Regions from separate parts of the Sphingomonas sp. LM7 genome, predicted to be linked through region 2. Evidence: predicted binding sites of a transcription regulator. Region 2 holds the regulator's gene; each other region holds the start of a gene.

Region 1 (5,438 bases), 1.1 Mb from region 2:
CAATAGGCGCGCGTGCCGAACAGGTCCGCCAGTTCGAGCAGATGGCTGCGGGTGACGGCGTCGGCGAGGTCCGGCAGGAGTATCGCGACCAGCCCCTCGGCATGATGCGCGACGTCCTGCCAATCGAGGATGCAGAAGCCCTTGCCGCCGCGCGCCTTGCCACGCGACAGCATGCGGGTGAGCCGGGACCAGGCCTGGCGGTCGGTCGGATAAAGCAACAGCGCGCGCCCGTCGGTCAGATCGACGCGCGCGCCGGGGATCATCCGCACGCCGGTGGTCTTCTGCCCGTCCCACCCGCGCACCACGCCGGCGACGCTGCCCCGGTCGCACAGGCCGAGGGCCCGGTGGCCCTGCAATTGCGCCGCGGCGAACAGTTCCTCGGGCGAGGAGGCGCCCCGCAGGAACGAGAAATGGCTGGTCACCTGCAGCTCGACATAGCTCGTCATCAGCCGAAGAACCCGTGCAGATACCAGCTGAGGTCGCCGGTCTCGGGCACGACGCCGTCGCCGCGGCGGAACACCCAGAAACGCTGCCCGCCCTCGACCTCGACGCGGAAATAGTCGCGTACCGCCCAGAGCTCGCGGTCTGTCCGCCACCATTCGCCATGAATGCGCTCGGGACCGTCGCCGGCAACGACCGCATAGGGCTTGCCCCGCCAGGTGAAACGCCGCGGCGGATGGTCGGGCAGCAAGGCGACGACATGGCTGAGCATCTCGGGACGCCGGAGCAGGCGCACCGGCCGCTTCCAGGCCGGCCAGCCCTCGACGACCGCGAGCGGGTCCGCGCGCCGTATGGCGCGCTCGGGCACATCGCTCTGCTCGAGAGTCAGACGGAACACCGCCTGCTCCCCGGCACGCCCGGCAAGCTGGTCGATCGCCGGGGCAAGGTCCGGCGCATCGCTGCTTTCCGGCAAAAGCATGTCGCCATACCGTGCGCCAAGGGGCTCGCTGTGGGGGACGGTGAGATGCATCGCCTCGATGCCGAGCCCCGGATCGATGCGCTCGAGCTTCAGGCCGAACATGCGCACGAGATGCTTTGCGTCGCGTGTGGCGCGCGATGCGCCGATCGCGATCCGCTGGTCGGCGCCGTCGACACGGACAGCGGTCAGCACGACGCTGCGCACGCCGAGACCGCGCTGCTGGAGGACGCGCACCAGATCGTCGACCAGATCGGCGATCACCTGCTCGATCGCCTCGGCGGTTCCGATCGGCTCGAGCAGCCGGCGTGAGACTTCCGGCGCCTCGAACGGGACGACCGCTACGATCGGCTCGGCGGCGCGGCCGAGCGCCTGATCGAGCCGTTCGACGGAGGTGAGGCCAAGGCGGCGCGCCAGGGGCCCGCGCGGCATCGGGTAGAGGTCGCCGACACGTTCGAGCCCGAAGCGCGCCGCGGCGACGAGCGCATCGGGCCGGAGACGCAGCGCGGCGATCGGCAGGCTGGCCAGCGTCGAAGCCTCGGCCGAAGGCGGCAGGATTGTGATCGGCTCGCCGCCATAGCGCGCCAGCGCATGCGCCGCCCCGGGCGTGCCGGCGATGGCGATCGCGCCCGAAAAGCCGAGGCGCGCGAGGAAGCGCAGCACATGGCGGCAAAAGCACACCTCGCCACCGAAGAGATGGCTGGCGCCGGTCATGTCCAGCCAGATGCCGTCCGATCCCGACACGCTGGCAGTTGGCGTCCAGTGCGTGACGGCATGCAGCGCGAGGCGGTCGAGCCAGGCACGGTCGGCCGCGGCATCGGCCTCCTCCACGTCGAGATCGCCGACCAACGCCCGTGCGTGTGCGGCGGCCATGCCGGGCACCAGCCCCAGCGCCAGTGCGACCGGGCAGGCCGCGGTCACGACCTCGCGCTGCCCGACCCGCTCGATCAGCACGGTCGGACGTCCCCAAAGCGGCGTTCGAACCGGAGCAAGGGCGGCACCGGCCGGGCCACCCTCGTCCGGGCGCATCGCGCGAAACGGCGGATCGGCCGGCTCCGACCGCCGGCCCAGCTCGCGCATGGGCGGGCGCTGATGCGCCGGCAGACGCGCGATTTGCGCTTGGACGTCGGTCTCTCGCGCTGCGCCGTCCTGCGCCCAGCGCGCACCGGGACGCCAGCCCCCGCCGCGCGGGGCCGAGCAGGCGCCTGGATCATCATCGACCGGTGGCAGCAAAGGTGCCGGGGACCAGGCGCGCTCAGGCGGCGCGACTGGTCGCTGCGACCGGCGCAGCCGCTCGATCGCGAGCTGCGGCAGGTAGAGCGAGGCGACCCGTGTCATCGCATGCCTCGAGGATGAGAGAGAAGGGATTGCCGCCGCGCTGGCGGACGAGATCGACCGACCAGCAGCCACGGCCGACGCCTGCATGCGAAAGCGCCGCCGAAGGCGCGCAGCCAATCCGCCACCGCGTGCAGGCGGCGGAGGGTTTCTCGAGCGGGTCCCGTGCGGCGCGCGCCCAGCGGCGCAGCAGCAGCATCGGGGTATGGCCATCGGCAGCGGCAAGCTGGAGGCGGCGCGTCGCGGTCTGATCGGCTGCTTTCACTTCGGCGACGACTGCGGCGAAGCTGCCCAGACGCAGGCAGTCTTCGGCAAGCGCGAGCGCCATGACCTCGTCCCGCGCCTCCAGATAGAGCAACTTCGCCGGGGAAATGCCCGCCTGTTCGAGCCCGGGCGCATAGAGATCGAACCGGGTCAGCGCCCAGCCGATCGTCGCCACCGGCCGGTCGGCGAAGCGGGCCGCGATGCCCGCGACGAACAATGTCGCCGCCGCATCGTCACCAAGCGTCGGCGAGGCGGCCGCGATCTCGTGCAGCCCGCCGCCGTCAATCCCGCCATGGGCAAGCCTCGAATCGAGTGCATCGATCCCGAACGGCAGCAATCGCGCATCGCTCGTCTCGGGCGCGGCAATGCGTGCCTTCAGCTCGGCAAGCAGGCGTGCGCGATCGGTCTCGGCAATGGCGGCTTCGGTTTGCATAAGGGAATAACGACTCGCTCGTTCCTATTATGTTCCGCTCTGGCGGGCATCTCGTCAAGGCGTCGAATCGAGGAAGAGGGCTGAACGGAGGCCAGGCCTGCCAGCAACGCACCGGTGCAGGCTGGATGTCGTGACTATACCGGGAGATTGAGCTGCGTTACGAGATGCAGACGGCCGTCAGCGCGGACGGAGAGCTCCGGAGGACGCGGAGCAGGGGGACGAACTCGCGATAATGGCAATGCAGCCAATCCAGCGATGGCAGTATCGAGTGACGTTCGACCTGCGGGTCCGAAACGCCTACGGTGTCGCGTTCCAGGACTTTTTCTCCACTATCATGGAAGCCCGCTACGGAAGCGACTTCATCAGGGTAAGGCCCTTTGGCTCGCTTGGGGACAAAGGTTGCGACGGCTACGGGAGCACCGGTGGCTTGGTTTTCCAGTGCTACGGGAAGCTGGAGGATGCGGCTCCCAAAGCTGCGACCATCGCGAAGAAGATTGGCGATGACTATCAGCTCGCCGGCGGTCATCTCGGGACGATCATGAAGGAGTGGCACTTCGCTCATAACCTTGTCAGCGGGCTACCGATCGAGGCGGTCCAGAAAATCGAGGAACTGAAGCAGGCCGGTGCTCACGCGGTCGGCGTCTTTGGGCCGGCAAGCCTCTGGACGATCGTCGACGAACTGAAAGAGACCGACCTTTTCAACCTCCTCGGACCGGCTGCGACGGCCGAGGATAGTCAGAACCTGAAGCTCGAGGAGGTCAGGCGTTTGACCGATTCGTTGATGGCGTCGATATCGGCGGGGACCGTCCTGAACGGCCCGATCAAGCCGGTACCGTCGGATAAGCTGACCTTTAATCAGCTTCCAGGCCACTGGGTCCAGCTACTCACGATGGCGTCGAGCAACGGCCCATTCGTCCAAGAATATTTCGAACAAAATTCCGATGTCGAACTGGGCGCCAGGATCGCCCAGGCGTTTTCCAGCCGGTATATGGCGCTGAAGCAGGAAGCGCTCACACCTGGACAGATCATGGACGCCCTCTACGAGCAGACGACCGGCATGGGTTCGGTGTCCACGGTGAGGCAGGTCGCCGCGCAGGCACTGCTGGCATATCTGTTTGACGCTTGCGAAATCTTCGAGGATCACACCGACAAGGTGGGGCCATGATCCTTCCCTCGAAGCACATATCAGAGAGCCGTTCCCTCGCAGCGATCGGCGGCGAGATTCTCGCCCAGCTCGAAGAGCCGCGCGCCGTCTCAGAGATCTGGGAGCGGGTCCTGGCTGCCCGACGAGCGACCGGGCGAGGTGCTCCGCTGCCCTACGACTGGTTCATCTTGGCGCTGACCTTCCTCAACTCGATTTTCGCGGTGGAGCTGTCCCAAGGGCTCGTCATGCGGACGGAGGGCCGGCGGTGATCATCTCGATCGAGAGCGATCTGCCGAGTTTCAAGCCAGTCCGGCTGAAGCCTGGCCTAAACGTCCTGCTAGCCGACAAGTCCCCCTCTTCAGGTGAAAAGCAGACGCGAAACAGCGCCGGCAAATCGAGCCTTGTGGACGTCATAAACTTCCTGCTCGGGGGCAAGGCGGCAAGCGCTGTCGCCTGCCACGACTCCCTCAAGGCCTACGCGTTCTACGGGACCTTCAAATTCGACGGCGACGAGATCAGGGTCGGACGTTCAGGCGACGAGCCGTCGAAGATATTAGTCGACGAGGAGAAGACGACGGCTTTCGGGCTGACACCCAAGCTGGACAAGAAGACCGGTCGCCATTTCGTCTCGAACGAGGTGTGGAAGGAGTTTCTCGGCAACCGACTCTTCGCATTGCCATTCCCCACCAAGGGAACGGCATTCGAGCAATCCTACACGCCCAGCTTCCGGTCGATGATCGCCTACTTCGTTCGCCGCCGCGGCGGCTTCATGCGCCCGGACAAGCATGCCGAGAAGCAGGCCACATGGGATAGCCAGGTAAATCTCTCATACCTGCTTGGTCTCGACTGGACCATACCATTCGAGATCGAGAAGGTGCGGCAGCGCGAGCGTCAGCTGGTGGAGCTCAAGAAGGCGGCCGAGGGCGGTGTAGTCGGGGACATCATCGGCACCGTCGCGGAGCTGCGTCCAAGGGTCGTCCTGGCGGAAGCTAACGTCGAGAAGCTGCGAGGGGATTTGGCGGCGTTCCGCGTCGTCGACAGCTACCGCGAGATGTCGGATCGAGCCTCCGCGATCCGCGGCGAGATGCTCGCGATCGAGCGTAACTCGGTGATCCTGAAGCAGACGCTAGACCACCTTGAGACCAACTACAGGGAAGAGCAGCCGCCCGCGACGACGGATGTCAATCGGCTCTACAAGGCGATCGGGATCGAACTGCCGACCGTCGCGGTGCGGCGCTTCGAGGAGGTCCGAGCATTTCACGAGTCTGTGGTGGCGAACCGACGGAAGCGCCTCGAGGAGCAGATCAACGTTACGAAGACGGAACTTTCCGAGGCTGAAGCGCGCT
Region 2 (5,438 bases):
TCGCGATCCGCACCGCAGACGGCGCGATGGCGCTGCTGCGAGACCGTGCGGGTGACTATACGCGATCGATGCTCGGCGAAAATAGCGGTGCGGAGGAGGAGCTTGCGCTGCTGTCGGAGGCACCGGAAGCGCGGTGTAGTCCCGATCTGTGCCTGGTCGAGGTGCGTTCGCCGACTCGGCGCTGGCGCGTGCTCGCCACGCGCAGCGGCTATCTGGTGCTGTGGCGCGAGATGATGGCGCATTGCAGCGCGGCCGACGTCGTAGTGAGCGACCGCCGCTTGCCCCCGGGCTGCACGCCGCGTTGGCTGCGGCTCGACCGCGAGACTCTGGCCCGGACCGGCGGCGTCGCGATCACCTTCGCCGACGCGGGTGTGCGCACCGTGCGGAGTGGCGGATCGCATCCCTGGCTTACCCCACTGACGGTACAGCCGCCGTTCGTGCGACGCGAGACGCCACAATGAGTGGTTCAGGACAGCGGGGGAATGACGATGGCCATGTCGGCTTTCACTCGGTCGAGGGCGACCAGCGTTCGATAATGGGCGATGCTGTCATTCTCGGCAAACAGGCGGCGTGACAGTGCTTCGTAGCTCCGCATGTCGGCTGTCACGATTACCAGTACGAAGCTGACGCCGCCGGTGACGAAATAGCATTGCTGGACTTCGGGTGTGTCGCGGAACAGCGTCTTCGCCGCATCGACGCTCCTCGCGCGCTCGTCGTGCAGCCGAACCTCCACGATCGCCGTAATCCCGAGCCTTACCGCTTCGGGCTCGACGATCGCGACGTTGGCGGCAATCACTCCGGCTGCCTCCATCGCGGCGATCCGCCGTTGAACGGCTGCAGCGGACAGGTTGACGGCTTCGGCGATCTGGCGCTGCGGGGTCTTGTTGTCCCGCTGGACGATGCGCAGGATAGCGCGGTCGAAAGGGTCGAGCTTGCGGGGCGCGGGGTGGATGGGTTCGACCATCGCCGAGTATTTGTTGCATTTTTGCCGGCAAGCAAGAGCGCTCCGCTCGCTGGAGCGATGATATCACTCGCCAGATTGTGTTGGCGGAGACAGGAAATGAACATCGCCGAGAGGCGCCCCGCCTGTGCCACGTCGATTCTGCCGGGCATACTGTGCGGTGCCGGAGCCGGAGCGCTGTGGGGCCTGGTCTTCCTCGCCCCGGAGCTGATCCGCGCGTTCAGTCCGCTCGAAATGACGATCGGGCGGTATCTCGCCTTCGGGGCGATCTCGTGCGTGCTGATCGCGCCGCGCTGGCAGGGGCTGGCGGCGAAGCTCGGGCGGCGCGAATGGCTGGGGCTGGTTTGGCTCGCGCTTGCCGGGAACACTTTATACTATCTGCTCCTGTCGGCCGCGGTGCTGACGGGCGGGATTGCGCTGACCTCGCTCGTCATCGGATTCCTGCCGGTCGCGGTAACGATCATCGGCAGTCGGGACGGCGATGCGGTGCCGCTCGGCAAACTGGTCCCGTCGCTGCTGCTTGGCGCTGCGGGAGCGATCTGCATCGGCTGGCAGGCAGTCCTGCCGACGCACGATCGAGATGCTTCTTCCTGGTTCGGCCTGCTCTGCGCGATCGGCGCGCTTGCGTCATGGACTGCCTATGCGGTGGGCAACAGCCGGTGGCTGGCGCGGCTCGGCACGGTTTCGGCGCACGAATGGAATCTTCTGACCGGAGTCGTTACCGGGGCGCAGAGCCTGGTGCTCGTACCGATTGCGCTCCTCCTGGCTTCATCGGGCCATGACGGGGCCGCCTGGGCGAAGTTTGCCGGTGTTTCGGTCGGCGTCGCGGTGCTGGCATCGATCATCGGCAATGCGCTGTGGAACCGGATGAGCCGATTGCTGCCATTGACCCTGGTCGGCCAGATGATCCTGTTCGAGACGCTGTTCGCGCTGCTCTACGGCTTCCTGTGGGAGCAGCGGCTGCCGACGCTGCTCGAGGCCATGGCGTTCGTGCTGGTGGTGGCCAGCGTAGCCTCGTGCATCGCGGCGCACCGCCGCCCGGCATCCGCCGCTCAGTAGCGGCGGAGCAGCCCGGCCAGCTTGCCCTGCACGCGCACCTGATCGGGGCGGTAGCGCTGGGCGTCATAGCTGCGATTGGCCGGATCGAGCCGGATCATCGCGCCTTCCTTGCGGAAGTACTTCAGCGTCGCCTCGGCATCGTCGATCAGCGCAACGATGATCTCGCCGTCGCGGGCGGTTTCAGTGCGGCGGATCAGCGCATAATCGCCATCGAGAATGCCGGCTTCGACCATCGAATCGCCGGCGACTTCGAGCGCATAATGCTCGCCCGAGCCGAGCAGCGCAGCCGGAACGGGCAGCATCGTGCCGCCTTCGAGCGCCTCGATCGGCGTACCGGCGGCGATGCGGCCGTGCAGCGGAATCTCGACCACGTCGTTGGCAGGCGATGGCGGCGTCGACCCGGCCGAAATTGACCGCGAAGTTGATGAAGTTGACGCATCCGTCGTGCGAGTCCTGCCCGCCGGCTTCGCATCGCCGCGTTCGGGCATGCGCAGCACTTCGAGAGCGCGGGCGCGATTGGGCAGGCGGCGGATGAACTCGCGTTCTTCCAGCGCGCTGATCAGCCGATGCACGCCCGACTTCGACTTGAGATCGAGCGCGTCCTTCATTTCCTCGAACGAAGGCGACACGCCGGTCTCGGCCAGCCGGTCGGCAATGAAGCAGATGAGCTCGTGCTGCTTGCGCGTGAGCATCCAGTTTCTCCTGTCCAGAACAGACTGGGAACGTTTATGCAATGTTCCGGGAGCTTGTCAAGCGATGTCGAGGATTTCCACCGAGTCGCCGGACACGGCCGCGGCTGCACCCGGTTCGCGGACGATCAGGCAGGTCGCCCGGGCCAGCGTTCGCAGCATCGAACTGTCCTGGATCGTCGAGGCGAACACCGCGCCGCCACGCTGTTCGGCGCGGAGATAATCGGTGCGGTCGCCGTTCGGGGCGAGCGGTTCGCCGAGCACGGCACGGCGAGTGCGCGGCAGCGGATCGGCGGCGCCCGATAGCGCGGCGGCCAGCGGCCGGACGAAGAGCTGGGTAGTGACGAAGGCGGAAACCGGATTGCCGGGGAGGCCGAGCACCAGCATCCCGCCGAGCCTGCCGGCCATCATCGGCTTGCCGGGCCGCAGCGCGACGCGCCAGAAATCGATCGTGGCGCCGACCGCCCTGAGCGCGGGCTGGACGAGATCATGGTCGCCGACCGAGGCGCCGCCGCTGGTCACCAGCAGATCGGCACCGACGGCGCGGAACGCGGCTTCGAGCGCGTCCTGGCGATCGGGCAGGATGCCGAGGTCGATCAATTCGACAGGCAGGTCGGCAAGCTGCGCGGCGAGCATCAGCCGATTGGTCTCGGGGAGCTGCGCCGGGCCGATGAGGCTGCCGGGCGGCACCAGTTCGTCGCCGGTGGCGGCGATGGCGACCCGGACCTTGCGGCGCACGGGGAGGGTGCCGTGACCGGCAGTGCCGAGCAGCGCCAGCACGGCAGGGGTGAGGCGGTCGCCGGCGCGAACAAGCAGGTCGTCCTCCGAGAAATCGAGGCCACGCCGGCGGACGTTGCGGCCGCGATGGCCCGGGCCTTCGCCGGCCAGCGACAATCGTCCGCCGTCGCGCGCGGCTTCTTCCTGGACCAGCACGGTGTCGGTGCCCCCAGGCAAGGGCGCGCCGGTGAAGATGCGAACGGAATCGCCGGGCTCCGCCTCGCCGGTGAAGGCGCGGCCTGCGGCACTCTCCCCGATCACGCGCCAGGGGCCGGGCAAGTCGGCGAAGCGGATGGCATAGCCGTCCATCGCCGAGAGATCGGCATAGGGCTGGGTGCGGAGCGCTTCGATATCGGCGGCGGCCCAGCGGCCTGCGGCCGCCGCGAGCGGTACATTCTCTATCGCGAGCGGGCGGGCCAGCGCGAGGAGCTGCGACTGGGCTTGGACGACGGGCAGGAGTGCGGGCATGTTCCCGTCTTGTGCCGGGAAGCGCCTGCGATGCAAGCGTTCAGCGTGGGGCCTTGCTGCCCGAAACGAGGCTGAGGTCGCGCGGGCGCAGCGGCAGGCGGAATTCGCAGAGGATCCGGTTGTGTGCGACTTCGATCACGTTGGCGGGCCCGCCGCCGATCTCGGGCAGCGAAACCCAGAGCTGGGCGCCCGGCGCGAGCGCGGCGCGGGTCTCGAGCTCGACGAGATTCGCCGTGATGCCGCGGACGCGCGCATTCCACCAGCGCACACCTTCGCGGACGCTGGCAGGGGCGTCGAGCCGGATCGCATGCTTGTCCGGGATCATGCCGTCGCCCTCGGGATTGAGCGGCGTGGGGGCCGCGCCGGCGCTGCCCTGCGCACGCTGGGCATGGCGCAGCCACGGCATCAGCGCTTGCCAGCCGAGGCCCTCGTCAAAGGCGATGCCGGCCTGGCCGTCCTGGGCCCAGCGGACGGTGCCGTCGAGCGGGCGCAAAGCATCGAAAGTGCAGTGAACCGGGTCGCCCGCGGCAAGCTCGAGCTTGGTGTCGATGCCGACGCCGCCCTGCGAGATGTTGCGCGTGCGGGCATGCTCGACTTTGGTGCCGCTGCGGATCGAGACGAGCTGGTTGATCTCGACGCGCGGCATGGCGCGGCGCTCGGCCGGCAGGTTGGCGAGGGTGCGCGCGAGCGTGCTGATGATGTCGATCGCCGCGTCGAACACGAAGCCGGCTTCGCCGTCGGCGCACCAATCGACCTTGCCCGGGACGAGCTGGCCGCTCGCCATTTCGAGGCGCATCGGCTCTTCCTGGGAGAGCGTGGCGTCGATCTGGACGGTGGCACCGGCCGAGGAGAGGCGCTGGAGCGAGCAGGGGAAGCGTTCGCAATCGCTGACGAGGAAGGCGGCGTCGAACGCAGCCTGGGCGTCGGGCTGGTGCAGCACCGCGCGGGGCGGATCTGCCGATAGCGAGAAGACCGTCGCGGACCTGAGTGCCTGAACCATTTTTCTTCCCGTCGATCCGTAGCCGCGACTTTGCTTAAGCGGGCTGAAAAGCGGGTTAATTTAAACGGTTGTAGAATCCCTAACGGGCGTCGGCGGGGGATCAGGCGGACCAGTCTCCCGACTTGCCGCCGGTTTTGGAGAGCAGGCGGATGCCGGAGATCACCATCGCCTTATCGAGCGCCTTGGCCATATCGTAGAGCGTGAGCAGCGCGACGCTGGCGGCTGTAAGCGCCTCCATCTCGACGCCGGTTTTGCTTTCAGTCGCGGCCGTGGCGGTGACGGTGACGCCGGTATCGTCGGGAGCGAGATCGATCGCGACGCGGGTTAGCGGCAAAGGGTGGCAGAGCGGGATCAGCTCGGCGGTTTTCTTGGCGGCCATGATCCCGGCGATGCGCGCCGTGGCGAGGACGTCGCCCTTCTTGACGCTGCCTTCGCGGATCGCGGCGGCGGCTTGTGCGGACATCGTGATGCGGCCGGTGGCGAC
Region 3 (5,438 bases), 260 kb from region 2:
GGCATCTCCGTGCCCTTCCCCCCGGGCAACTTTCTCCAGGCTACCCCCGAGGGCGAGGCCGCGCTCGTCGCGGCGGCGCAGGAGATCGCCGGCGGCGCAAAGGCGGTGGCCGACCTGTTCGCTGGTCTGGGCACCTTTACCTTCGCCTTCCCGAAGGCGAAGGTCTATGCCGCTGAAGCCGCACGCGATCCGATCATGGCGCTAAAGGCTGCGGCAAGCCTTGCGGGCCGCATGGTGTTCGCCGAGCATCGCGACCTTTTCCGGCGCCCGGTTACCGCCGCCGATCTCTCTCGCTTTGACGCGGTCGTCCTCGATCCACCCCGCGCCGGCGCACGCGAACAGGTCGCCGAGATTGCGGCGTCCAACGCGCCAATCATCGCCTATGTTTCGTGTAATCCCAGCACGTTCGCACGCGATGCCGAGATTTTGTCCAAAGCCGGCTATAGCCTCGATTGGGTCCAGCCCGTCGGGCAATTCCGCTGGTCGACGCATGTTGAACTCGCCGCGAAGTTCAGCCGCTAGGATAGTTCGCCCGCACGAAGAACAGCCCGTCAGGTGGCGCGTTCAGGCCTAGCCGCGAACGGTCGCGTGCCTCCAGCGCGGCACCTACGTCCTCGGCCGCCCATTTGCCCTGACCCACCAGCCCCAGGCATCCGACCATCGATCGCACCTGATGATGCAGGAATGACCGCGCCGACGCGTGTACCAGTAGCCGGTTGCCTGCGCGCGACACGTCGAGCCGGTCGAGCGTCTTGACCGGGCTCTCCGACTGGCAATGCGCCGAGCGGAAGGTAGTGAAGTCATGCCGTCCCACCAGCAATTGCGCGGCTTCGTGCATTGCGCGTGCATCGAGCTCGGCCGGGATCCGCCATGCCAGCCCCTTTTCCCAGGTCAGCGGTGCGCGGCGCGTGACGATACGATACTCATAGTGCCGGCCCAGGCACGAAAAGCGCGCATGCCAGTCGTCCGGCACTTCGACGCAATCGAGAATCGCTACCGGATTGGGCCGCAGCCGCGCATTGAGCGCCTCCATCAGCCGGAACGGCGCGATCTCCCGCGCGATGTCGAGATGCGCGCGCATACCGAGGCCATGCACCCCGGCATCGGTACGCCCCGCGGCATGGACCACTGCCTTCTCGCCGGTCACTGCGAAAGCGGCGTCCTCGATCGCTTGCTGGACGCTCGGGCCGTGGTCCTGCCGCTGCCAGCCCATGAAAGGCCGGCCGTCGAATTCCACGGTGAGCGCGAACCGCGTCAAAGCCGCGTGCCCGCCGGGATCGCGAAGCCCCGCAACAGATCCTGTGACGTCATGACACCACGTCCCGCCCGCTGGACGAGCAGCGGCCGGATCGCCCCTGCGCCACAGGCGATCGTCATGCGGTCGTCGAGTACGGTTCCGGCTTCTCCGCTCTCGGCCGCCACTTCCGCCGAATGCACTCGCACGCGCTCGCCGCCTAGTTCGAAGAACGCCCCCGGCGCCGGATTGAACGCGCGCACCTGCCGCTCGACCTCAGCCGCGGTTCTCAAGAAATCGAGCCGAGCCTCGGCCTTGTCGATCTTTGCGGCATAGGTGACGCCATCCTCGGGCTGTGCCGCCGCCGGATAGCAGCCGATATCCCGCAGCACCTCGACCATCAGCCGCGCCCCCATCTCGCTGAGCTCGCCACTGAGTTCGCCCGCGGTCTTTCCCCCTATCGGCGTCCGCCCCTCGAGCCGCACCGGGCCAGTATCGAGCCCCGCCTCCATCTGCATGATCCCCACCCCGGTCTCGGCATCGCCGGCGAGGATCGCCCGCTGGATCGGCGCCGCACCCCGCCAGCGCGGCAGCAGCGAGCCGTGGACGTTGAGGCAACCCAGCCGCGGCGCCGCAAGCACCGCAACCGGCAGGATCAGCCCGTAGGCCGCGACCACCGCTACGTCGGCCCCCAGCGCCGCGAAAGCGACAACCGCGTCGGGCTCCTTGCGGAAGGAAAGCGGCGTTCGGACCTCGATCCCCAGCGCCTCGGCGCGTGCCTGGACGGGCGATGGCGCTACCTTGCCCCGATTCCCGCGCCGGGGCGGCTGGCTATATGCCGCCACGACGTCATGACTCGCCGCGACCAACGCGTCGAGCACGGGGACGGCGAATTCGGGGGTGCCCATGAAGATGATCCGCATAGTGTCCCTCTCGCCGCTTGGCAGGGCGCTAGGCAAGCCCCTATGTCTTCCTGCATGGCATCCCCTGAAATCGAGGCACTGACTCAGGCGCTCTCCCGCCTTCCCGGGCTCGGCCCGCGTTCGGCGCGCCGCGCGGTGCTCCACTTGCTCAAGAAGCGCGAGACTGCGCTCGATCCGCTGCTCGCGGCGCTCACTGCAGTCAGCCGCCGGCTCAGCACCTGCGGCATCTGCGGCAATGTCGACACCAGCGACCCCTGCGCGATCTGCGCCGATCCGCGCCGCGATGCCCGCGCGCTCTGCGTGGTTGAGGAAGTCGCCGACCTCTGGGCACTCGATCGTTCGCGCCTCTTTCCCGGCAAGTTCCACGTCCTCGGCGGTCGCCTGTCGGCGCTCGAAGGCATCCGCCCCGAGGATCTGCGCGTCGACGGGCTCGTCCGCCGCGTCGCCGCCGGCGGGATCGACGAAGTCGTCCTCGCGATGAATGCCACGCTCGACGGCCAGACCACCGCGCATTACCTCGCCGAGCGGCTCGAGAGCTACCCGATCCGCATCACCCAGCTCGCCCACGGCCTGCCCGTCGGCGGCGAGCTCGACTATCTCGACGAAGGCACGCTCGCCCAGGCGCTTCGCGCGCGCCGTCCGGTCGCGTAGTTTCCGAGACTTGCGGCGGCGCGAACGGCGAATTAAATCAGCCTTATGGCTCTCTTACCGATCGTCGAAGTACCGGACCCGCGCTTGCGCCTCATTTCCACGCCGGTGGAGACGGTGGACGATGAGGTGCGCGATCTTATCGCCGACATGTTCGACACAATGTACGATGCCCCCGGCATCGGCCTGGCCGCGATCCAGGTCGGCGTGCCCAAGCGCATCGTCGTCATGGACCTGCAGGAGGAAGAGGACGAGGAGGGCAAGCCGATCCGCGCCCCGCGCGTCTTCATCAACCCCGAAATTCTCGATCCCGCCGAGGAGCAGTCGGTCTACACCGAAGGCTGCCTGTCGATTCCCGAGCAGTTCGCCGATGTCGAGCGCCCCGCGCGCTGCCGCGTGACCTGGCTCGACGAGCAGGGCGTCGCGCATGACGAGCTCTTCGAGGGCCTGCTCGCCACCTGCATCCAGCACGAGATGGACCATCTCGAAGGGATCGTCTTCATCGACCATCTCTCTCGCCTCAAGCGCGACATGATCCTCAAGAAGCTGACCAAGGCGCGTAAGGCCGCCGCGTAAGCGCTTCACCGGAGCACGGTGGAAGCTTCCTCTGCCGTCACGCACCACAGCGCCGCACGCCGACTATAGGGTTGCTCCAAGGCGCGCCGCCGAGTAAGTTCGCCTTCTGTTCCGGGAGGCAAGGTTGGACACGCTCGCACTTATCCTGATCGTCGTCGTGCTGATTGCCGGCCTCGGCCTCGGTTGGTTTCTCGGCACCCGCGGTGTCGCCGAGGCACGCGCCGAGCGCGATCGCCGCGAATCTGACTTCAAGGCGGCAATCTCCGATCTCGTCCTCGCCGAGGAACGCGCCGGCCAGCTGCCCGCGCTCCGCGACGAGAACGCCACGTTGCGCGACGAACGCGACGAAGCCCGCCTCCAGCTCACCGAACTCCGCGCCAAGGCCGAAGCTTTCGAAGAGCGCCTCGACGAGTTCAAGGGCGCGCGAGAGGCGATGGCGGGCCAGTTCCGCGAACTCGCCACCACGATGCTTGGCGAAACCCAAAAGGCCTTCCTCGAACGTGCAGAGGCCCGCTTCAAGCAATCGGAGGACGTCGCCGGGCAGAACCTCAAATCGATGCTCCAGCCCGTCAGCGATCGCCTCCAGCGTTATGAGGAAGGCGTCGCCAAGGTTGAGGCCGAGCGCCGCGACGCGTTCGGCGAGCTCAAGGGCCAGATCGAGCAGATGCGGATCGGCCAGGAAAAGGTCAGCACCGAAGCCGCCAAGCTGGTCAATTCGCTGCGCAACGCCCCCAAGTCGCGTGGTCGCTGGGGCGAGCAGCAGCTCAAGAACGTGCTCGAGACCTGTGGACTCTCCGAACACACCGATTTCCAGACCGAAGTGAACGCCGCAGGCGAGGAGGGGGGACGCCTGCGTCCCGATGCGATCGTCCGGGTGCCGGGCGGTCGCGCGCTGGTGATCGACGCCAAGGTGTCGCTCAATGCCTATCAGGACGCATTCGGCGCGGTCGATGATATCGAGCGCTTCGCCGGGCTCAAGGCGCATGCCGATTCGATGCGCGCGCACATCAATGGCCTGGGCAACAAGGCCTATTGGAGCCAGTTCGAGGATGCGCCGGACTATGTGATCATGTTCGTCCCCGGCGAGCATTTCCTCTCCGCCGCGCTCGAACATGATCCGACGCTCTGGGACTTCGCGTTCGACAAACGGGTTCTGCTTTCCACTCCGACCAATCTCATCGCGATCGCGCGCACGGTCGCGGCGGTATGGCGTCAGGAAAAGCTCGCCAAGGAGGCGCGGCAAATCGGCGAGCTCGGCAAGGAGTTGTACGACCGGCTTGCGGTCGCCTCTCAACATCTTCGCGTTGTAGGGTCAGGGCTCTCCAGCGCGGTCAACAACTACAACAAATTTGTTGGGAGCTTTGAGCGTAACGTGTTGAGTACTGGAAGAAAATTTAAAGACCTAAACATCGAAACGGGCTCTAGGGAGATTGAGTCCACGCAAGAGATCGAAGCCTTGGCGAGATATGGTTCCGTCGAGGCGCTGCCTGCGAGCGACGAACGGAGCGAGAACATCGATTGACTGCGGCTCGCGGAGGAGTACCCTTGGTTTGTCGGCAGTTCTTTCATCGCCGATGGTTAGCTCGGCAATTGCCCTTCTCGGTAGTGTTACAATTAGCGTTCGCCCAGCCCAAAACCGGCCGGGGCTTCGTTTGATCGAAGAATGCTTGTCTCTACCTTGCGGTCGCAGTCTCCGGGCCTGATCGACTACGGAGAACGATCATGGACAGGTTGTTATACAACCTGCACCAAGATTGCGATCAGCGGTGGCATATCGGCGGGTTCACACCCGACGGCCAGCCGGTGTTCGAGATCGATCGCTCTTGGGAAGATCGTAGGGACGCCCAGAAGGCGCTCAATCGCCTTCTGGGTTTGTCTTTTACTAGTTCCCAAGCGACCGCGGTGTAGGCGGTGCGGGCGACTTTGTCGTCCGCACCATCTACAGGCGCCTCTCGGGCGCCAGCACCAGCCTTGTGCGATGCGCGCCGGTCAGCACCAGCTTTCCGTTGCGGTTGCGGCTGACGCTGAGCGGCTCTCCGAGGATGCGTAGCACGCTG

What was found. Region 2 encodes LexA, which represses DNA repair genes until DNA is damaged. Its sites were predicted from a motif close to GTTCCNCNCTTGTTCT; they were not measured.
Region 1: BXU08_RS16830 (ImuA family protein) is a predicted target of LexA. The motif match lies at 2,969-2,984, and genes of this name have one in related genera.
Region 3: BXU08_RS03965 (DNA recombination protein RmuC) is a predicted target of LexA. The motif match lies at 3,479-3,494, and genes of this name have one in related genera.

The regions. Positions count from the first base shown of each region.
Region 1 covers NZ_CP019511.1:3,617,451-3,622,888, forward strand. The annotation lists gene BXU08_RS16820 (error-prone DNA polymerase) at 1-446, opposite strand, end outside; gene BXU08_RS16825 (DNA polymerase Y family protein) at 446-2,254, opposite strand; gene BXU08_RS16830 (ImuA family protein) at 2,172-2,948, opposite strand; gene BXU08_RS16835 (ABC-three component system protein) at 3,217-4,113, shown strand; gene BXU08_RS16840 (ABC-three component system middle component 6) at 4,110-4,361, shown strand; gene BXU08_RS16845 (ABC-three component system protein) at 4,358-5,438, shown strand, end outside.
Region 2 covers NZ_CP019511.1:605,631-611,068, forward strand. The annotation lists gene BXU08_RS02880 (ComEC/Rec2 family competence protein) at 1-461, shown strand, start outside; gene BXU08_RS02885 (Lrp/AsnC family transcriptional regulator) at 467-964, opposite strand; gene BXU08_RS02890 (DMT family transporter) at 1,061-2,020, shown strand; gene lexA (transcriptional repressor LexA) at 2,014-2,712, opposite strand; gene glp (gephyrin-like molybdotransferase Glp) at 2,770-3,954, opposite strand; gene BXU08_RS02905 (PilZ domain-containing protein) at 3,995-4,954, opposite strand; gene moaC (cyclic pyranopterin monophosphate synthase MoaC) at 5,055-5,438, opposite strand, start outside.
Region 3 covers NZ_CP019511.1:866,466-871,903, forward strand. The annotation lists gene BXU08_RS03940 (class I SAM-dependent RNA methyltransferase) at 1-522, shown strand, start outside; gene truA (tRNA pseudouridine(38-40) synthase TruA) at 512-1,258, opposite strand; gene fmt (methionyl-tRNA formyltransferase) at 1,255-2,157, opposite strand; gene recR (recombination mediator RecR) at 2,212-2,808, shown strand; gene def (peptide deformylase) at 2,854-3,381, shown strand; gene BXU08_RS03965 (DNA recombination protein RmuC) at 3,506-4,903, shown strand; gene BXU08_RS03975 (META domain-containing protein) at 5,321-5,438, opposite strand, start outside.